DNA from 3 places in the Burkholderia sp. THE68 genome. Region 3 is predicted to be linked to each of the others. Evidence: predicted binding sites of a transcription regulator. Region 3 holds the regulator's gene; each other region holds the start of a gene.
What was found. The regulator HrcA, encoded in region 3, represses chaperone genes, less so after heat shock. The targets are predictions, from matches to a motif close to TTAGCACTCNNNNNNNNNGAGTGCTAA.
Positions count from the first base shown of each region.

Region 1 (6,069 bases), 170 kb from region 3:
GCCGCTGGCCGAACCGCACGATCGAGAAAGCGCCCATCTGGATGAGCACCGATCTGCGCGACGGCAACCAGTCGCTCATCGAGCCGATGAGCATCGCTGCGAAGCTCGAATTCTTCGAGATGCTGGTGAAGATCGGGTTCAAGGAAATCGAGGTGGGGTTCCCGTCGGCATCGCAGACCGATTTCGATTTCGTGCGCAAACTGATCGACGAAAAGCGCATCCCGGACGACGTGACTATCGAAGTGCTCGTGCAGTCGCGCCGCGAACTGATCGAGCGCACCTTCGAAGCGGTCGCGGGCGCGAGCAAGGTGATCGTGCACCTCTATAACGCGATCGCGCCGTCGTTCCGCAAGATCGTGTTCAACCAGTCGAAGGACGAAGTGAAGGCGCTTGCGGTCGAAGGCACGCGCCTCATCAAGGAATGCGCGGCAGCGCGGCCGGACACGCACTGGATCTATCAGTACTCGCCCGAAACCTTCAGCATGACCGAGCTTTCGTTCGCGCGCGAAGTGTGCGATGCGGTCGCGCAAACCTGGCGTCCGACGCCCGATCACAAGATGATCGTGAATCTGCCCGCGACCGTCGAAGCCGCGATGCCGAACGTCTTCGCCGACCAGATCGAGTGGATGGACCGCAACATGGGTTATCGCGACAGCATCGTGCTGTCGGTGCATCCGCATAACGATCGCGGCACGGCGGTCGCCGCGGCGGAAATGGCGCTGCTCGCGGGCGCGGACCGCATCGAAGGGTGTCTGTTTGGCAACGGCGAGCGCACCGGCAACGTCGATCTCGTCACGCTCGCGATGAACCTGTATACGCAAGGCATCGATCCGGAGCTTGATTTCTCTGACATCGACGCCGTGCGCCGCGTCGTCGAGCGCTGCAATCAGATTCCGGTGCATCCGCGCCATCCGTACGCCGGCGATCTCGTCTTCACCGCGTTTTCGGGTTCGCATCAGGACGCGATCCGCAAAGGCTTCGCGCAGCGCGTGCCGGGCACGGTGTGGGAAGTGCCGTATCTGCCGATCGATCCGGCCGATCTCGGCCGCAGCTACGATGCCGTGATCCGCGTGAACAGCCAGTCCGGCAAGGGCGGCTCCACTTATCTGCTCGAGCGCGGACTCGGCTTCACGCCGCCGCGCCGCGTGCAGATCGAATTCAGCCACGCCGTTCAGACCGTCACGGACACTTCCGGCGCGGAAATCAGCGGCGAAGCGATCTGCGAACTCTTCAAACGCGAGTATTTCGACGCGGGCGGACCGGTATCGCGTATCGACGCTTCGACCCTGTCGGTGTTCGGAAAGCGCGTCGTGATCGCGCCGGCGGCAAGCGCGCCGAGCGGCGATGTCTGGGCGCAGACGGTCGCGGCAGCACTCGGCGTGGACGCGAGCGTGAACTGGTTTGAAACCGCCGTCACGGCGAGCGGCGACACGGCCGCGTTCGTCGGCTGCCGCGTCGGCGACGGCCAGACGCGCTTCGGCGTCGCGGTGCATGCCAATCCGGCGCTCGCGGTCGCCGATGCGGTCGTGAGCGCGGTGAACCGTTCGAAGCGCGTCGTGCAGGAGGATCGGCAGGACGAGGCGATGGAGGCGGCGTAAGCCTCAGCGCAAGGCGGCGCGCGCGGCGCTATTCCAGCGCGACGCGCGTCGCCTGCAGCGCAAGCAGCTGCCACTGCCCTTCGGTCTGGACGTGCACGGCGGTATAGGCGATCGGAAAAAGCAGCGCGCCGTTCTTCGATTCCATCTCGATCAGCGCGCGCCCGGACACGAGACACGTATCGCGCCCCGCGGGCAGCACATCCTGCGACTGAATCTCGATCTGACGATAGCGGCGGCGGCCTGCGGTAATGGCGTCGATGAACTGGCGCTTCGTCTCCCGCTTGCCGTTCGTATGGACGTAGCTGACGTTTTCAGCCAGCAGCGCATCCAGCGCGGGGCCGTCGCTCTCGACCATCGCACGAAAACGGTCACGCTCGAGGCCGCGGATGGCCTCAATGGTTTTTGCCGGCATCTGTCCATTCCCCTTGTGTCGAGGAACCGATACGCCGGCGCCCCGTCAAAAGTTGTATTGCAGATATAGCTGGCTGAAATTTATACCAGGATTCGGGTCTTTGATACCTGCGTTCGACAGATGCTGGAATCGGAAGCCCGCCTGATAGCTCTGTTTTTCGCCGAAGATCATGCCGACGCCGACCATGTCGGCGAACTGGAAGGCCGTCGACACGGTGAAATCCTGCGTGATGCGCGCGTGCGAAAGCAGCCGCACGCCGACGCCCGCCTCGATGAACGGCCGGAAGTAGCCCGAACTCTTCACGAAGCGCACGACCGGCGTAAGGCCGACTTCCCAGATGCTCGGGTGGACGGCGTTGTCCTCGGTCGTATGCCAGTAGGATACGTGCCCTTCGCCGATGAGCGTGAAATGGAATCCGCCGATCTCCCACCAGGTGAGGCCCGGGTCCCAGGCGACGCCGAGATCGAGTTTCTTGATGTCATGGTTGGCGACGCCGCCAGCGACCTGAACGCCGAACCTGTCCGCGTGCGCCGCTGCCGACGCGAGGCCGAACGCGGCGCAGACTGCCGAACGGAAAATCCACGAACTCTTGTTTTTATGCATGAGCACCCCATTTTCCTCGGATGACGGGCGTGTTTCATTAACAGCGTTGTCTGGCGAATTCTAGAGACGTTTTTCAAGATGTGCAGAAAGCGTAACGACGCGCTCCATTCTGTTGAATTTTCTTTCGCCGCAATGCACAAAAGCGGTAATCGATTCGAAAGCGAACGGCTGGTCGGTATAATATTCCGCTTTTGTCTCAACAATCTGTCCTATTGACCTCGCAAATTCGATAGCTTTTGTGGGAACTCACACATTCTCCTGCCCTCTAACACTTAGCACTCGCTAAACCGGAGTGCTAATATCGTGTCTGACTTGCCGCCGTTAAGCGGCGAGTGAATTGTTGATAAGGAGCTAATGAGCGTGACCAATGCGATGACCCTTCCGAATGTTCTGAGCTCGGCACCTGCCAAGGCATCTTCGGCAGGCGCGCTGACGTACGCACAGTCGTCGATGCTGACCGGCCAGATCGGCAACATCGATTCCTATATACAAGCAGTGAACCGCATTCCGATGCTTTCGCAAGCAGAGGAACGTCAGTACGCCACCGAATTCCGCGAGCAGGGCAACCTGAACGCCGCGCGCCAGCTCGTGCTTTCGCACTTGCGCCTCGTAGTGTCGATCGCCCGCAACTACCTTGGCTACGGCCTGCCGCACGCAGACCTGATCCAGGAAGGCAACATCGGTCTGATGAAGGCCGTGAAGCGCTTCGACCCCGAGCAAAACGTACGCCTGGTTTCGTACGCGATGCACTGGATCAAGGCCGAGATCCACGAGTACATCCTGCGCAACTGGCGCATGGTGAAGGTCGCCACAACCAAGGCGCAGCGCAAGCTGTTCTTCAACCTGCGCAGCCACAAGACGAGCCATTCGGCGTTCACGCCGGACGAGATCGAAGGTCTCGCGAGCGAGCTGAACGTGAAGCGCGAGGAAGTCGCGGAGATGGAAACGCGCCTGTCGGGCGGTGATATCGCGCTCGAAGGCCAGATCGACGACGGCGAGGAAGCATTCGCGCCGATCGCCTATCTTGCAGACTCGCACAACGAGCCGACGAACGTCATCGCCGCGCGCCAGTTCGACAAGCTGCAAAGCGACGGACTCGCCGACGCGCTGGAATCGCTCGATGAGCGCAGCCGCCGCATCATCAAGGCGCGCTGGCTCGACGTGCAGGACGATGGCTCGGGCGGCAAGACGCTGCATGAACTGGCCGACGAGTTCGGCGTGTCGGCGGAACGCATCCGCCAGATCGAAGCGAGCGCGATGAAGAAAATGCGCTCCGCGCTGCACGACTACGCGTAATACCTGACTGTGCCGTAGCAGAAGTTGCGAAGCCCGCCGTCGACGAGACGGCGGGCTTTTTCTTTTGACCTTGACCTGAAAAGCAAACGGCACCCGAAGGTGCCGTTTGCTTTCAACCATCGACTACCGCATCACGCCGGCATCGGCGCGGTGCCGCCGCCGTTGCCCGACAGACGCGTGGACAATTGCGTCGCATAACGCTGCGCCGCCGCGCCCACGACGATGTGGAACGTATCGGCCGACACCCACGCAACATCCAGCGACGACAGACGTTGACGATCCACCGACGACGGATCGCGCACGACCACGCGCAGGCGCGTCTGCGCAACCGCGTCGATCGAAGCGATGTTGGTCGCGCCGCCGAACACGGCGAGCCAGCGGAACGGGTCCGGATCGAGCGGGCCGGGCGTCTGGTCGGCGCTCACAGCCGCTGCCACCGGTTGTGCCGGCGTCGACGATGCCGGCGTCGCGCCACGCGTCGACGAATGTTCCAGCTCGGTGCGGATTTCATCGGCGATCAGGTCGGCTTCCGGTCCGATGATCACCTGCACGTTGGTCGCGCCGCGCTTGAGCACGCCGCGCGCGCCGATGCCCTTCAACTGCGGCTCCGACACTTTCTCCGAATCCACCACCGACAGACGCAGACGCGTCGTGCAGGCATCGACGAGCGTCAGGTTAAACGCGCCGCCGAGCGCCGCGATGTACTTCGCCGCACGCGTGTTCGACACAGCCGCAGCGCCCGGAACCGGCGGAATCAGACCGCCATCGACCGTGGTTGCGACATCGGTTTCTGCATCGGTCGTGGCCGGCTCGCGGCCCGGCGTCGCCATGTTGAACTTGCGGATGAAGAAGCGGAACAGGCCGTAGTAAATGACGAAATAGACGATGCCGATCGGAATCGCCATCCAGCCGCGCTGCGACAGGCCGTAGTTCAGCACATAGTCGATCGCGCCCGCCGAGAACGTGAAGCCGAGATGGACGCCGAGCGCCGAACAGATCGCGAGCGACAGACCCGTCAGCACGGCGTGAATCGCGTAGAGCACCGGCGCGAGGAACATGAAGCTGTATTCGATCGGTTCGGTCACGCCCGTGAGGAACGCGGTCAGCGCCATCGAGAACAGCAGGCCGCCGACGATCGCGCGGCGCTCCTTCGGTGCCTCATGGAACATCGCGAGACACGCGGCCGGAAGACCGAACATCATGATCGGGAAGAAGCCGGTCATGAAGCCGCCCGCGGTCGGATCGCCCGCGAAGAAGCGATGCAGGTCGCCGTGCACCACCGCGCCGCCGCCCGGAGGCGTGAACGAGCCGAACACGAACCATGCGAGCGAGTTGATGATGTGATGCAGACCCGTCACGAGCAGGATGCGGTTCAGCACGCCGAACACGAACGTGCCGAGCGCGCCGGCCGTCGTCAGCCAGTTGCCCGCCGTGTCGATGGCCGCCTGCACCGGCTGCCATATGTAGCCGAGCACGATGCCGAGTATCAGACACGTGACGCCCGTAATGATCGGCACGAAGCGCTTGCCGCCGAAGAACGCCAGATATTCGGGCAGCTTGATGTCCTTGAAGCGGTTGTACATGTAGCCCGCAATCACCCCGGCGATGATCCCCGACAGCACGCCCATGTTGAGCTTGTCGTTGATGTCCTTCATCACCGCCACTTCGATCAGATAGCCGATCGCGCCGGCGAGACCCGCCGTGCCGTTGTTGTCCTTCGCGAAGCCCACCGCCACGCCGATGGCGAACAAAAGCGGAAGGTTGGTGAAGATCGCATCGCCGGCGTCGGCGATCATCTTGATGTTGAAGACATCAGGCTGGCCGAGACGCAGAAGCAGGCCGGCCACCGGAAGTACGGCGATCGGCAGCATCAGCGCGCGGCCTAGTCGCTGCATCTTTGCAAACGGGTTGGCGTCCATCGGGTTCTCCAAAAATATAAGTCTTGTCGTTACTGCTGCGGGGATTGCGAAAAAGGCTCCGCGAAGCTGTCAGAAGGACGGACGATCAGTCCTGCGGCCAGATTTCGCGGCTTGCCGCTCTTACTGCCTGTGCCGATTCGAGCGCGAGGCAGTCCTCGGCGCGCTGACGGCACAGTTGGTAATCGAGATTGCGCACGCGCGCCTTGATGCCGGGCACCGTGCCCGGATCGACCGACAGTTC
Region 1 is NZ_AP022315.1:215,376-221,444, reverse strand. Features, by position in the region: gene leuA (2-isopropylmalate synthase) at 1-1,598, shown strand, start outside; gene BTHE68_RS01100 (nuclear transport factor 2 family protein) at 1,627-2,010, opposite strand; gene BTHE68_RS01095 (acyloxyacyl hydrolase) at 2,056-2,613, opposite strand; gene rpoH (RNA polymerase sigma factor RpoH) at 2,974-3,909, shown strand; gene nagE (N-acetylglucosamine-specific PTS transporter subunit IIBC) at 4,041-5,828, opposite strand; gene ptsP (phosphoenolpyruvate--protein phosphotransferase) at 5,914-6,069, opposite strand, start outside.
Region 1: rpoH (RNA polymerase sigma factor RpoH) is a predicted target of HrcA. The motif match lies at 2,886-2,912, and genes of this name have one in related genera.

Region 2 (6,069 bases), 1.1 Mb from region 3:
ACCGCGACGTCGTCGGGATCGCGTGGCGTCTACGGCGCGATCTCGGCCGCGGGCGAGTGGGGCCTGAAGCGCGGCTGTGCGGTTGCCTACACCGACAAGGGCAGCGGCAACGGCGGCCACGAACTCGCGACCAATCTCGTCACGATGATCGACGGCACGCTTGCCAACGCGAATATCGCCGGGACCAAGGCGATATTCAAGGCGAACGTCGACGCATCGGCGCTGTCGTCGTTCAATTCGGCATTCCCGAATCGTTACGCGTACAAGCACGCGCATTCGCAGCAAAACCCGGAAAAGGACTGGGGCAAGAACACCTTGCAGGCGATCCAGTTCGCGTACTGGGCGCTCAACGACATGTTCGGCCCGGTCAGCGGTTCGACGCATCAGGTGCGCTACAACACAGGCAGCATCACGACGATCGCGGCATCGGTGAGCAACGGCGGCGGCGCGTCGCTGGCGGCGGCCGAGCAGGATACCGATGGCTGGATCACGGCGGTGGTCGTCGGCGAGCCGCAGATCAACCTGAACTTGCCGTCGCAGGTTTCGGTGCGGCAGGGCGGCGTGCCGGTCGGCTCGTTCGGGCGGCCGCTCGCGGATTACATGACGCTCGCCAATCTGCTGCAACCGTGCGCGGCGCTCGCGCCCGCCGCGGCCGGTGCGCCTTATCTGACGGCGCTGCCCGTGGCGACCACCAACGCGATCCGCACGGCGCGCTGCGCGACGCTCGCTGTCAACGGGTTCATCGCGAGCGGTAGCACCGTCACGCAGGCGACCGACGCGCTGAACAAGTTGCATCAGGCGGGCTACCAGACCGACTCGGACACGCTCCAGGCGCCGATGTGGGATTCGCAAGCGGTGCCGGCGGTGGCCGTCACTTATGCCGACGCCTACATGAAGGCGAGCGTGCTCGACAACCTGTGCAATTTCAGCTTCGGCACGACCAACGCGGCGACGGGGGCAGCGGGCGTCACGCCGATCATCTCGCCGATGCCGACGCTCTTTGGCAACGGCAACGGCGTGCCGCCGACCAACGGCATCAACCTCGTCTACAACGCGGGGAATACGGGCGCGGCGGATCATCGCTTCGCGACGCCCGACGCGAGCTACGCGGGCGCGGCGTGCCTGCGCTCGCTATGGACCGACGGCAATGCGACGATGATGGGCAGCGTGAACGCGATCCGCGTGAACGCGAACCTGCGCGGCAAGCCCGCGATCATCGTGCAGGGCCGCGCGGATGCGCTCGTGCCGATCAATCACGCGTCGCGCCCGTATCTCGGCGCGAATCGCGTCGCGGAAGGAAGCAAGAGCCAGCTTTCGCTCTATGAGATCACGAACGGTCAGCATTTCGACGCGTTCCTCAGCGTGGCCGGCTTCGACACGCGCTTCATCCCGGTCCACTACTACAACATTCAGGCGCTGAACCTGATGTGGAATCACCTGAAGAGCAACGCGCCGCTGCCGCCTTCGCAGGTGGTACGCACGGTCGCGCGGGGCGGCACGGCGGGCTCGGCGCCGGCGCTTTCGGTATCGAACCTGCCGCCGATCGCAACCGATCCGGGTGCGAATGCGATCACGGTGACGGGCGGCGCCGTCAACGTGCCGAACTGACCGACGGTGTGAGTCATTGCGTGGCGGTGGTGCGTGGCGCCGATGGCGCTGCGGCCGCTGCCGCCTCCGCCGCCGACGCGCCCGCCGCGACCGCATCCGACGCCTGAATCGCGGTCGCGGCGGCGGGCGTCTGCACGACGATCGGCGTCGGCGTGAGTTCCGGCGAGTTGACGATGAGCGACGGCGCGAGCGGCTTGCTCTTCACTTCATCGGCGGCGACGGGCGCGCTGCGCGGCACCGTGTTCAGGTAATGGCCCATCAGATTGAAAAAACGGTCGTAGAACTTGCCCGCCGGCACGGTTTCGCTGGAAATCTTGACCATTGCGTCGCTGTTCGAGCGGATCGGCAGCGAGAGCGAGCCGAGCACGCTCAAACCAACGCTCGCCGATGTATCGCTTTTCTTGAGCGCGTAGCCGTCCTGCACGGCGTTCACATACGCGATGCTCTGGTTCGTCGCGTTCTCGCCGGGCGTGCAGACCACATGAAAGGACACCGCGACGTGCGTTTCGGCGCTCGGCTGGAAGTTCTTGGTGGCATCGACGGTGTCGGGCTGGCCCATCGTCGTGAGAAATCCTTGCGACAGCAGCGCGCGGCGCGCGGCTTCGCAGGTTTCGTTCACGGTGGCGTCGAAGTTGTGCGCGAACGGGCTTGCGCCGGTGCTGAACAATTCCTGCTGATAGCTCGGCGCGACCGCGTTGCGCCCTCCGCAGGCGGCGAGGGCGATCAGTCCGAGAGAGGCGAAAACGAGGCGCGGCGACGGCATGGGCATGAGGCGGTGGATCCGAAATTTGTGTCAACGGCAGACACAAATTGTAGTGCCGCCGGACTGACCGATGAAAAAGCGCAGTCTGAAAACATCGTCGAATCCGTGGTTTACAGCGTGATGAAAGGCGTCGGGCGGGTCAATTCATCGTTTCGAAAAGCGCAAAGCCCGGCGCCTGGCCGGGCTTCGCTCTCGGTCGACGAATCGCTTACGGGCGATTGAAGTCGATCGCGTTGACGGCATTGCTGGCCTTGCCCGATGCCGACGCACCTTCGCCCGCGCCACCGAATGAACTGGCGGCGACGCCCTGAGCCGCGACGCGCGCTTCTGCGGCCTGGATGTCGGCGGGATAGTCGACTTCGCTGCTGACGGGGTTGTAGCCCGCGCGCTCGAGTTGAACCAGCTCGGCGCGCACTTGCGCGCGGGTGACCGGGCCGTCTTCGCGCGCCTGCGCGAAACCGGGAACCGCCAGAACGGCAGCGATGGCGATGGCGGGAACGATGGACTTGAACATGATGAGCCTCCGAATGCTGATTTGGGGAACGTTGCCGGTGGTGAAGTGTCTTTCCACTGCTTCGTCGTTGAGAGGCAGTGTAGGCCGGCGACGTATCGGTAAAAACCCTGATCTGACCAAATCACTTTTTGCGATTCGACATTAATCGCTTCAATCGAAAGCACTGTATTCATTGGTCTTAGGGATGCGCCAGCATGTCCGCGCGCCGTCCTACGGGATTCCCCGCTCATCCCCCTCCTTGAAATTGTCAAACTCGGTCCATATAATTAGCACTCACTGCACGAGAGTGCTAACAAGATTGCCGTCCGGCGAGATCGTTCTCAACGGATGGGTTTTCCCGCGTTTTCAGTCTCAATCAAGAGAGGAGTGTGTATGAACCTTCGTCCTTTGCACGATCGCGTCATCGTCAAGCGTCTGGACCAGGAAACCAAGACCGCATCGGGCATCGTGATCCCGGAAGCCGCGGCAGAAAAGCCGGATCAAGGCGAAGTCCTGGCCATCGGCCCGGGCAAGCGCGATGACAAGGGCGTGCAGAACGCCCTCGACGTGAAGGTGGGCGACCGCGTTCTGTTCGGCAAGTACGCTGGCCAGACCGTCAAGGTCGACGGGCAGGAACTGCTCGTCATGCGCGAAGAAGACATCATGGCCGTTCTGGTCAAGTAAGCATCCTTCCTGCACGTTCGGCTTCGCCATCGAGCCGCAGCCCCGTTCGGGCGCGCTTGGGCGAAGCCAGCAAACCGAATCGAATCAAGGAGTTTGGATATGGCAGCTAAAGAAGTCACTTTTGGCGATACCGCACGCGCCAAGATGGTCGAAGGCGTGAACATCCTGGCCAACGCGGTCAAGGTCACGCTGGGTCCGAAGGGCCGCAACGTCGTGCTCGAGCGTTCGTTCGGCGGCCCGACGGTCACCAAGGACGGTGTCTCGGTCGCGAAGGAAATCGAACTGAAGGACAAGCTCCAGAACATGGGCGCGCAAATGGTCAAGGAAGTGGCTTCCAAGACCAGCGACAACGCAGGTGACGGCACCACGACCGCTACCGTTCTGGCGCAATCGATCGTTCGCGAAGGCATGAAGTACGTCGCGTCGGGCATGAACCCGATGGACCTGAAGCGCGGCATCGACAAGGCCGTGGCCGCAGCAATCGAAGAACTGCGCAAGATCAGCAAGCCCTGCACGACCAACAAGGAAATCGCGCAAGTCGGCTCGATCTCGGCGAACAGCGACACGTCGATCGGCGATCGCATCGCTGAAGCGATGGACAAGGTCGGCAAGGAAGGCGTGATCACCGTCGAAGACGGCAAGTCGCTGGAAGACGAGCTGGACGTCGTGGAAGGCATGCAGTTCGACCGCGGTTACCTGTCGCCGTACTTCATCAACAACCCGGACAAGCAAGTCGCCGTGCTGGAAAACCCGTTCGTGCTGCTGCACGACAAGAAGGTTTCCAACATCCGTGACCTTCTCCCGGTGCTGGAACAAGTCGCGAAGGCTGGCCGTCCGCTGCTGATCATCGCTGAAGACGTCGAAGGCGAAGCGCTCGCAACGCTGGTCGTCAACAACATCCGCGGCATCCTGAAGACGGTTGCTGTCAAGGCTCCGGGCTTCGGCGACCGTCGCAAGGCCATGCTGGAAGACATCGCGATCCTGACCGGCGGTCAAGTGGTTGCGGAAGAAACCGGCCTGACGCTCGAAAAGGCGACGCTGGCTGAGCTGGGCCAGGCGAAGCGCATCGAAGTGGGCAAGGAAAACACGACGATCATCGATGGCGCCGGCGAAGCCGTGAACATCGAAGCGCGCGTGAAGCAAGTGCGCAAGCAGATCGAAGAAGCGACGTCGGACTACGACCGTGAAAAGCTGCAAGAGCGCGTGGCCAAGCTGGCTGGCGGCGTTGCGGTGATCAAGGTCGGCGCTGCGACCGAAGTCGAAATGAAGGAAAAGAAGGCACGTGTCGAAGACGCGCTGCACGCAACCCGTGCTGCCGTTGAAGAAGGCATCGTGGCTGGCGGCGGCGTTGCGCTGATCCGCGCTCGCAAGGCTGTCGAAGGCGTGAAGGGCGCGAACTCGGACCAGGACGCGGGCATCCGCATCGTCCTGCGTGCGATGGAAGAGCCGCTGCGCCAGATCGTCACGAACGGCGGCGAAGAAGCCTCTGTCGTGGTGGCGGCTGTTGCGGCTGGTCAAGGCAACTACGGCTACAACGCGGCGACCGGCGAGTACGGCGACCTGGTTGAAGCTGGCGTCGTCGACCCGACGAAGGTCACGCGCACCGCGCTGCAAAACGCGGCATCGGTGGCAGGCCTGCTGCTGACGACCGACGCAGCCGTTGCCGAACTGCCGAAGGAAGATGCTCCGATGGCTGGCGGCATGCCCGGCGGCATGGGCGGCATGGGCATGGACATGTAATTCGGCTTCGGCCCGATTACATTGCGCGGGCTTCGAAAGAAGCTCGCGCCGTGCGAAAAAATCCCGCAGCAATGCGGGATTTTTTTCGTCCATACAAAGGCTATTTGTTCATTTCTTCGCGCAACTTCTGCGCGGCGGCCTTGTAGTCATAGGTCGGATAGAACTCCGTGCGGTACCCGCCCCACGCGGTGCTCTCGATCGCGCGGTTCACTTCGCGCAGGCGGTCCGCGGGCACGCGCAGCGTCACCACCTGACCGATGCCCATCATCACGTACCACGACACCACTTCGACGCCCGGCGGCGGGAACTGCTTGAAGTACCCTTGCTCCTTCAGTTGCTGATTGATCTGCGGCAATGTCTTCGACTCGTCATGCTTGAGGAAGATCGTCAGCAGGAAGGTACCGTCGCCGGCGGGTGTGGCGCCGGGCGGCGGCGCGGCATTCTGCGCGTGAGCGGGCAACGCGAATGAGAGCAGCAACGCGGCGAGCGTTGCCGCGAGCGGACGAGCGAATCCTGCCGGCATATGCATCGGATGATCTCCAGCGAGAACGTCAGACTTTGTGATGAATCCGCAGCCGCTCCATCAGATGCAGCGCGTTGGGCTGCGCATTGCCATCGGCTGTGTTGTCGAAAATGCACCAGACTTCGGCCGTCTTCTTCGCGCGCGTGTGCAAGGTGCGGGCGAGATCGTCGAGATAGGTGTAATCGTAGGAAGACTTGTAGAGTTCGGTCGCGCCGTGCAGCCGCACATAGACGAGCGACGTGTCCGCGCGATGCCTGA
Region 2 is NZ_AP022315.1:2,149,302-2,155,370, reverse strand. Features, by position in the region: gene BTHE68_RS10200 (D-(-)-3-hydroxybutyrate oligomer hydrolase) at 1-1,608, shown strand, start outside; gene BTHE68_RS10195 (DUF2242 domain-containing protein) at 1,622-2,377, opposite strand; gene BTHE68_RS10190 (DUF4148 domain-containing protein) at 2,580-2,885, opposite strand; gene BTHE68_RS10185 (co-chaperone GroES) at 3,258-3,548, shown strand; gene groL (chaperonin GroEL) at 3,648-5,288, shown strand; gene BTHE68_RS10175 (hypothetical protein) at 5,389-5,811, opposite strand; gene BTHE68_RS10170 (DUF72 domain-containing protein) at 5,840-6,069, opposite strand, start outside.
Region 2: BTHE68_RS10185 (co-chaperone GroES) is a predicted target of HrcA. The motif match lies at 3,152-3,178, and genes of this name have one in related genera.

Region 3 (6,069 bases):
TTGAAGTACGCCGGCACCGTGATCACGGCTTCCGTGACCGGCTCGCCGAGGTAATCCTCAGCGGTCTTCTTCATCTTGCGCAGCACTTCGGCGGAGACTTGCGACGGCGCGAGATTCTTGCCGTGCGCTTCGACCCACGCGTCGCCGTTATCGTGCTTGACGATCTTGTAGGGCATCAGATTGATGTCCTTCTGCACTTCCTTCTCTTCGAAGCGGCGGCCGATCAGGCGCTTGACCGCGTACAGCGTGTTACGCGGGTTGGTGACCGACTGGCGCTTCGCAGGCGCGCCGACGAGGATCTCGTTGTCATCCATGTACGCGATGATCGACGGCGTGGTGCGCGCGCCTTCCGAGTTCTCGATGACCTTGACCTGGTTGCCTTCCATCAGCGCCACGCACGAGTTCGTGGTGCCGAGGTCGATACCGATGATTCTGCCCATTTTTTATACTCTCCTAGCTTTGTTCGCTTTGGCGTTGCGGCGGCGGTGTGTCGTGCCTGACGCCGGCTTTTGCCGATTTACCGGGCCGAACGCCCAAAATTCATACCTGTACGCAAGATAAGAGCGCCAGTTTCGATTTCAAGACCCTGAAGACGATGCGGTCTATAACTTTTTTTGTGGGGCGCCGATCTTACTTCGGTGCGGCGACGGTCACGAGCGCCGGACGCAGCACGCGGTCGGCGATGACGTAGCCCTTCTGCAGCACCGTGACGACGGTATTCGGCTCCTGCTCGGCCGGGACCATGGAAATAGCCTGATGGCGATGCGGATCGAATTTCTCGCCGACCGGATTCACCGCGATCACTCGGCCCTTTTCCAGCGCGCCGGTGAGCTGGCGCAGCGTCAGCTCGACGCCCTCGCGCACCTTGGCGAGATCCGTCGATTGATCGGCGAGCGCGGCTTCGAGGCTGTCGAGCACGGGCAACAGGTTTTCCGCGAAATTTTCGATGGCGAATTTATGCGCCTTCGCGACGTCTTCCTGACTGCGGCGGCGCACGTTTTCCGTCTCGGCCTTGGCGCGCAGGAAGTCTTCCTTGAGCGCCACGATGGTGGCCTGCGCTTCGGCCAGCGCGGCCTCGGCCTCATTCGGCGCGGGCTGCGGCGCGGCGGGCGCGTCTGCCGGTGCGGCCTGCGCCGCATTGGTCGTGTCGGCGGCCTGGCGCGCGTTATCGTCGGCGGGCGTCGGGTTCTGGCTCGCTGAATTCTCTTGCGTGTTTTCCATGTCGCTTGATGTGTATTGCTGTGAGTTGAACCGGATGCGATCGCGGCCAGATTCAGATGGTCGCGTTTTTCGCACTAACGGCCGAAATTGGGTCGTCGAAGATATTTTCAAGCCTTCAGACGAATTTTTCGGACTTTTTTCAGTGCTTCTTCGGTACTTCAATGGCGCGGAAATGGCCGGTAACACGCACTTCGCCGCACCGCGCAATTTTGAGATTGAGGGAAAGTCCTGAGTCGCCTACACTTCAAACAAGCAGCGCAGGACGCACGTTAACCCTAATCCTACGAATGCTTTTCAACCGCTTACAGCCCTTGCCCGTTTCCTGACCCGGCCGCGTCGCGCCCGGGCAACCCGCTCTCCGGGGGTACCATGAAACTGACCTTTGCTATCGCGGTGGTCGCCCTGGTACTCGTCGCGGGAACGACCACCATTTGCATGTCCGGCGTCGTGACCGACCGTACCACCGAGTACGGAGGGGTTCACGCGACCATCGAAAGCTACTTCAATCCGAACGAGAAAATTTGTCGATAGTCCGGCGGTCCCGCTTCGTCGGCCTGCCCTGCAGGTTGGCCGCGGGCTCGCGGAACGTCTTGCGGCGCTCCGCTTCGGCCACGCGTTTCGCCCGGCCCTCTTCCGTTTCGGCGTAAAGGGTCTGCGCGACCGTCGCCGGGCCGCGCACGTCGCACAGGCCCAGCACTTCGACTTGCCACACGATCTGTTCGATATCGATCTCGACGATATCGCCGACGCGCACGTCCTTCGACGGCTTCACGTTCGCGCCGCCGATCTTCACGCGCCCCTTCTCGACCGCGTCGCTCGCGAGCGAGCGCGTCTTGAAGAAACGCGCCGCCCACAGCCATTTGTCGATGCGCAAACGCGCGCCAGGTTCCGTCGAAATCTTGTAGTTCATCAGTGAATGCTTGTTGAAGCCTGCCTCAGGCCACCGCGGTAAGCGGCTGCACGGTCTGCACCGGCCATCCCTGCAAATGCTGCGCGGCGATTTCACCCAATGCCTTGATCCATGCGGGCGCGGAATTCAGGCAGGGAATGCGGTGGAACTGCCTGCCGCCGGCCTTCAGGAATTCATCGCGCACCTCGATGCCGATCTCCTCGATCGTCTCCAGACAATCCGCCGTGAAGCCGGGACAGAACACATCCACGCGCGCGACGCCGCCCGCGCCCAGTTCGGCGAGCGTCGGCGCGGTGTACGGCTGAAGCCACTCCGCGCGGCCAAAACGCGACTGGAACGTCACACGGCATTCCACCGGCGTGAGTCCGAGCGCGGACGCGAGCAGCGCGCCCGTCTGCTGGCACTGGTCGTGATACGGGTCGCCGAGATCCATCGTGCGCTTGGGCACGCCGTGGAAGCTCAGCACGAGCTTGTCGCCCGCGGCAAAATCCGGCTGGCCGTGGTGACGCCAATAATCGCGCACCTGTTCCGCCAGCGCGCCGATATACGCCGGATGATCCGCGTAGTGACGAATCGTGCGGATTTCCGGCTGATTACGCACGCGCCTGAGCGCGGCGAAGGCATCGTCGAACGCGGTGGCGGTCGTGGACGACGAATACTGCGGATACATCGGCAGAAGCAGAATGCGATCGGCGCCTTCGAGCTTCAGTTGATTGAGCATCGCGCCGATGCCCGGCGTGCCGTAGCGCATCGCGTAGTCGACGATCACGTGATAGTCGTTCGCCGCAAAGAGCCGCCGCAACCCGTCGACCTGCTTTTCGGTATGCACGCGCAGCGGCGAGCCTTCGGGCATCCAGACCTGCGCGTACTTCTTCGCCGAGGAGCGCCCGCGAAACGGCAGGATCAGCCCGCGCAGAATCACCTGCCACACGAGCGAGGGAATTTCGACGACGCGTGGATCGGACAGGAATTGCGCCAGATACTTGCGCACCGCCCGCGGCGTGGGCGCGTCCGGCGTGCCGAGATTGATCAGCAGCACCGCGACGCGATGCGAAGCGCTGGGCTGCGAGGGCAACTCGAGGTCGAAACGCATAGGGGCAGGCGGGCCGGGAAAGGTCGTCGGAAAAGGTGAAGACCATTATAGCGGCGCGCCCGAACGCGCATCATTGGCCGAACGGCCTAGTGGCACAGCCTCGCGCGGCGCGCCAAGATGGCGTTACTGGTGACTGAGCGACATCGACAGCAGGCGCGCGGTGATGTCCACGATCGGAATCACGCGGTTGTACGCCATGCGCGTCGGGCCGATCACGCCGAGCGTGCCGACGATCTTTCCGTTGACTTCGTACGGCGCCGTCACGACGCTCATTTCCTCGATCGGCACGAGATTCGACTCGCCGCCGATGAAAATCTGCACGCCTTGTGCGTGACTCGATACATCCAGCAATTGCAGGAGGCTCGTCTTTTGGTCGAACAAATCGAAAAGCTTGCGCAGCCGCGCCATGTCGGACGAAAGGTCCGCCACTTCGAGCAGATTGCGCTCGCCGGAAATGAGCACGGTGTCCGTGGGGTCGGTCTCGGCCGTACTCGCGACCACGGCCGCCTGCATGAGCGTGGTCATGTCGCCGCGCAACTGGTCGATTTCCTCGCGCAGGCGCCGGCGCACTTCGTCGAAAGACAGGCCCGCAAAGTGCGCGTTGATGTAATTGGAGGCTTCGACGAGCTGCGAGGGCGAGTAGTCGCGCTGCGTCGCCATCATGCGGTTCTGCACGTCGCCTTCGGGCGTCACGATGATGAGCAGGATGCGCTTGTCCGACAGCCGCATGAACTCGATCTGCTTGAACATGTGACTGCGGCGCGGCGTGAGCACGACGCCCGCGAACGACGACAGATTGGACAGCACGCTCGCCGCCGCCGCGACGATCTTCTGCGGTTCCTCGCCTTGCAGGCGGGTCTTGACCGCGGTGGTCATCGCTTCGTCTTCGGGCGCTTCTACAGTCAGCATCGTGTCGACGAAGAGCCGGTAGCCGCGCGGCGTGGGAATCCGCCCCGCCGACGTATGCGGGCTCGAGACGAGACCGAGCTCCTCGAGATCCGACATGACATTGCGGATCGTCGCGGGGCTCAGTTCGAGACCGGAATGACGTGATAACGTGCGCGAACCGACCGGCTGACCTTCGGCGATGTAGCGCTCGATCAACGTCTTGAGGAGGGTTTGTGCACGTGGGTCTAGCATGGGGAAATTTTAGCTCAACGAGTCGAGGGGCGGCGTGCCGCGCCGCGAGTGCTACGTTCAACGTCCGCTCCATTCTAGCGAGAAACAACGCGCGTGCCCGCGCGACGCTGCGCGGTCCGGCGAAAGCGCGCCAGAACGCCGTCGCGCACGGTTCTTTTCGCTCTCTGACTATGGTGTAATGCCGGCATGGAAATTGGCCAATTCAAGACCGTCGCCCTCGTGGGGCGCACCAACACGCCCGGCATCGAGGCGCCGCTGAGATCGCTCGCCGATCACCTGGCCCAGCAAGGCTTCGAGGTCGTGTTCGAGGCGGGCACGGCGAAGGACGTCGGCGTGACGGAGTTCCCGGCGTTGTCCATCGCCGAGATGGGCGCGCGCGCGGACGTCGCGATCGTGCTCGGCGGCGACGGCACCATGCTTGGCATCGGCCGCCAGCTCGCGCCGTACAAGACGCCGCTCATCGGCGTGAATCACGGGCGGCTCGGCTTCATCACCGACATCCCGCTCAAGGCGGTCCGCGAACTGGTGCCGCAGATGCTCGCCGGCCAGTTCGAGCGCGAGGAGCGCAGCCTGCTCGAAGCGCGCATCATGCGCGACGACAAGCCGATCTACCACGCGCTCGCGTTCAACGATGTCGTGGTGAATCGCAGCGGCTTCTCCGGCATGGCGGAACTGCGCGTCTCGGTGGATGGCCACTTCATGTACAACCAGCGCTCCGACGGCCTGATCGTCGCGACGCCCACCGGCTCGACCGCCTACGCGCTGTCCTCGGCGGGGCCGATTCTCCATCCGCAGTTGCAGGGCTTCGTGCTCGTGCCGATCGCGCCGCATTCGCTGTCGAATCGTCCGATCGTGCTGCCCGACGATTCCAAGGTGACCATCCAGATCATCGGCGGGCGAGACGTCAACGTGAACTTCGACATGCAGTCGTTCACCGCCGTCGAGCTGAACGACGTGATCGAAGTGCGGCGCTCGAAGCATACGGTGCCGGTGCTGCATCCGGTCGGCTACAGCACCTACGCGACGTTGCGCAAAAAGCTGCACTGGAACGAGCATCCGTCGCAGGATTCTTCGGCGCTCTGATCCACCCGCATCCCGAATTCCGAATCCCCTTTCCGAAGCGTCCATGCTCCGTCATCTTTCCATTCGAGATTTCGTCATCGTCGCCACACTGGATATCGATTTCGATCCAGGCTTCACGGTCTTTTCGGGTGAAACCGGCGCGGGCAAGTCGATCCTGATCGACGCCCTCGCGCTCACGCTAGGCGCGCGCGGCGACGCGAGCGTCGTGCGAACCGGTCAGGCGCGCGCCGACATCACCGCGGAATTCGGCACGCATCCGCAGGTCACGCGCTGGCTGGACGAGCACGCGCTGTCGCAGGACAGCGACTCGGTCATGCTGCGCCGTGTGATCGACTCGGGCGGACGCTCGCGCGCGTTCATCAACGGCACGCCCGCGACGCTCGCGCAACTGCGCGAAGTGGGCGAAATGCTCGTCGATATTCACGGTCAGCACGCGCATCAATTGCTGATGCGGCCCGACGCGCAGCGGGAACTCTTCGACACCCACGCGCAATTGATCGATACCGCCGGCGCGGTGAATCGTGCGTGGCGCGCCATGCGCGATGCACAGCAAGCCGTCGAGACCGCGCAAAGCCGCGACCGCGAACTGCAACTGGAGCGCGAGCGTCTCGCGTGGCAGCTG
Region 3 is NZ_AP022315.1:387,989-394,057, reverse strand. Features, by position in the region: gene dnaK (molecular chaperone DnaK) at 1-440, opposite strand, end outside; gene grpE (nucleotide exchange factor GrpE) at 631-1,221, opposite strand; gene BTHE68_RS01885 (RNA-binding S4 domain-containing protein) at 1,724-2,131, opposite strand; gene hemH (ferrochelatase) at 2,157-3,224, opposite strand; gene hrcA (heat-inducible transcriptional repressor HrcA) at 3,348-4,364, opposite strand; gene BTHE68_RS01870 (NAD kinase) at 4,551-5,447, shown strand; gene recN (DNA repair protein RecN) at 5,491-6,069, shown strand, end outside.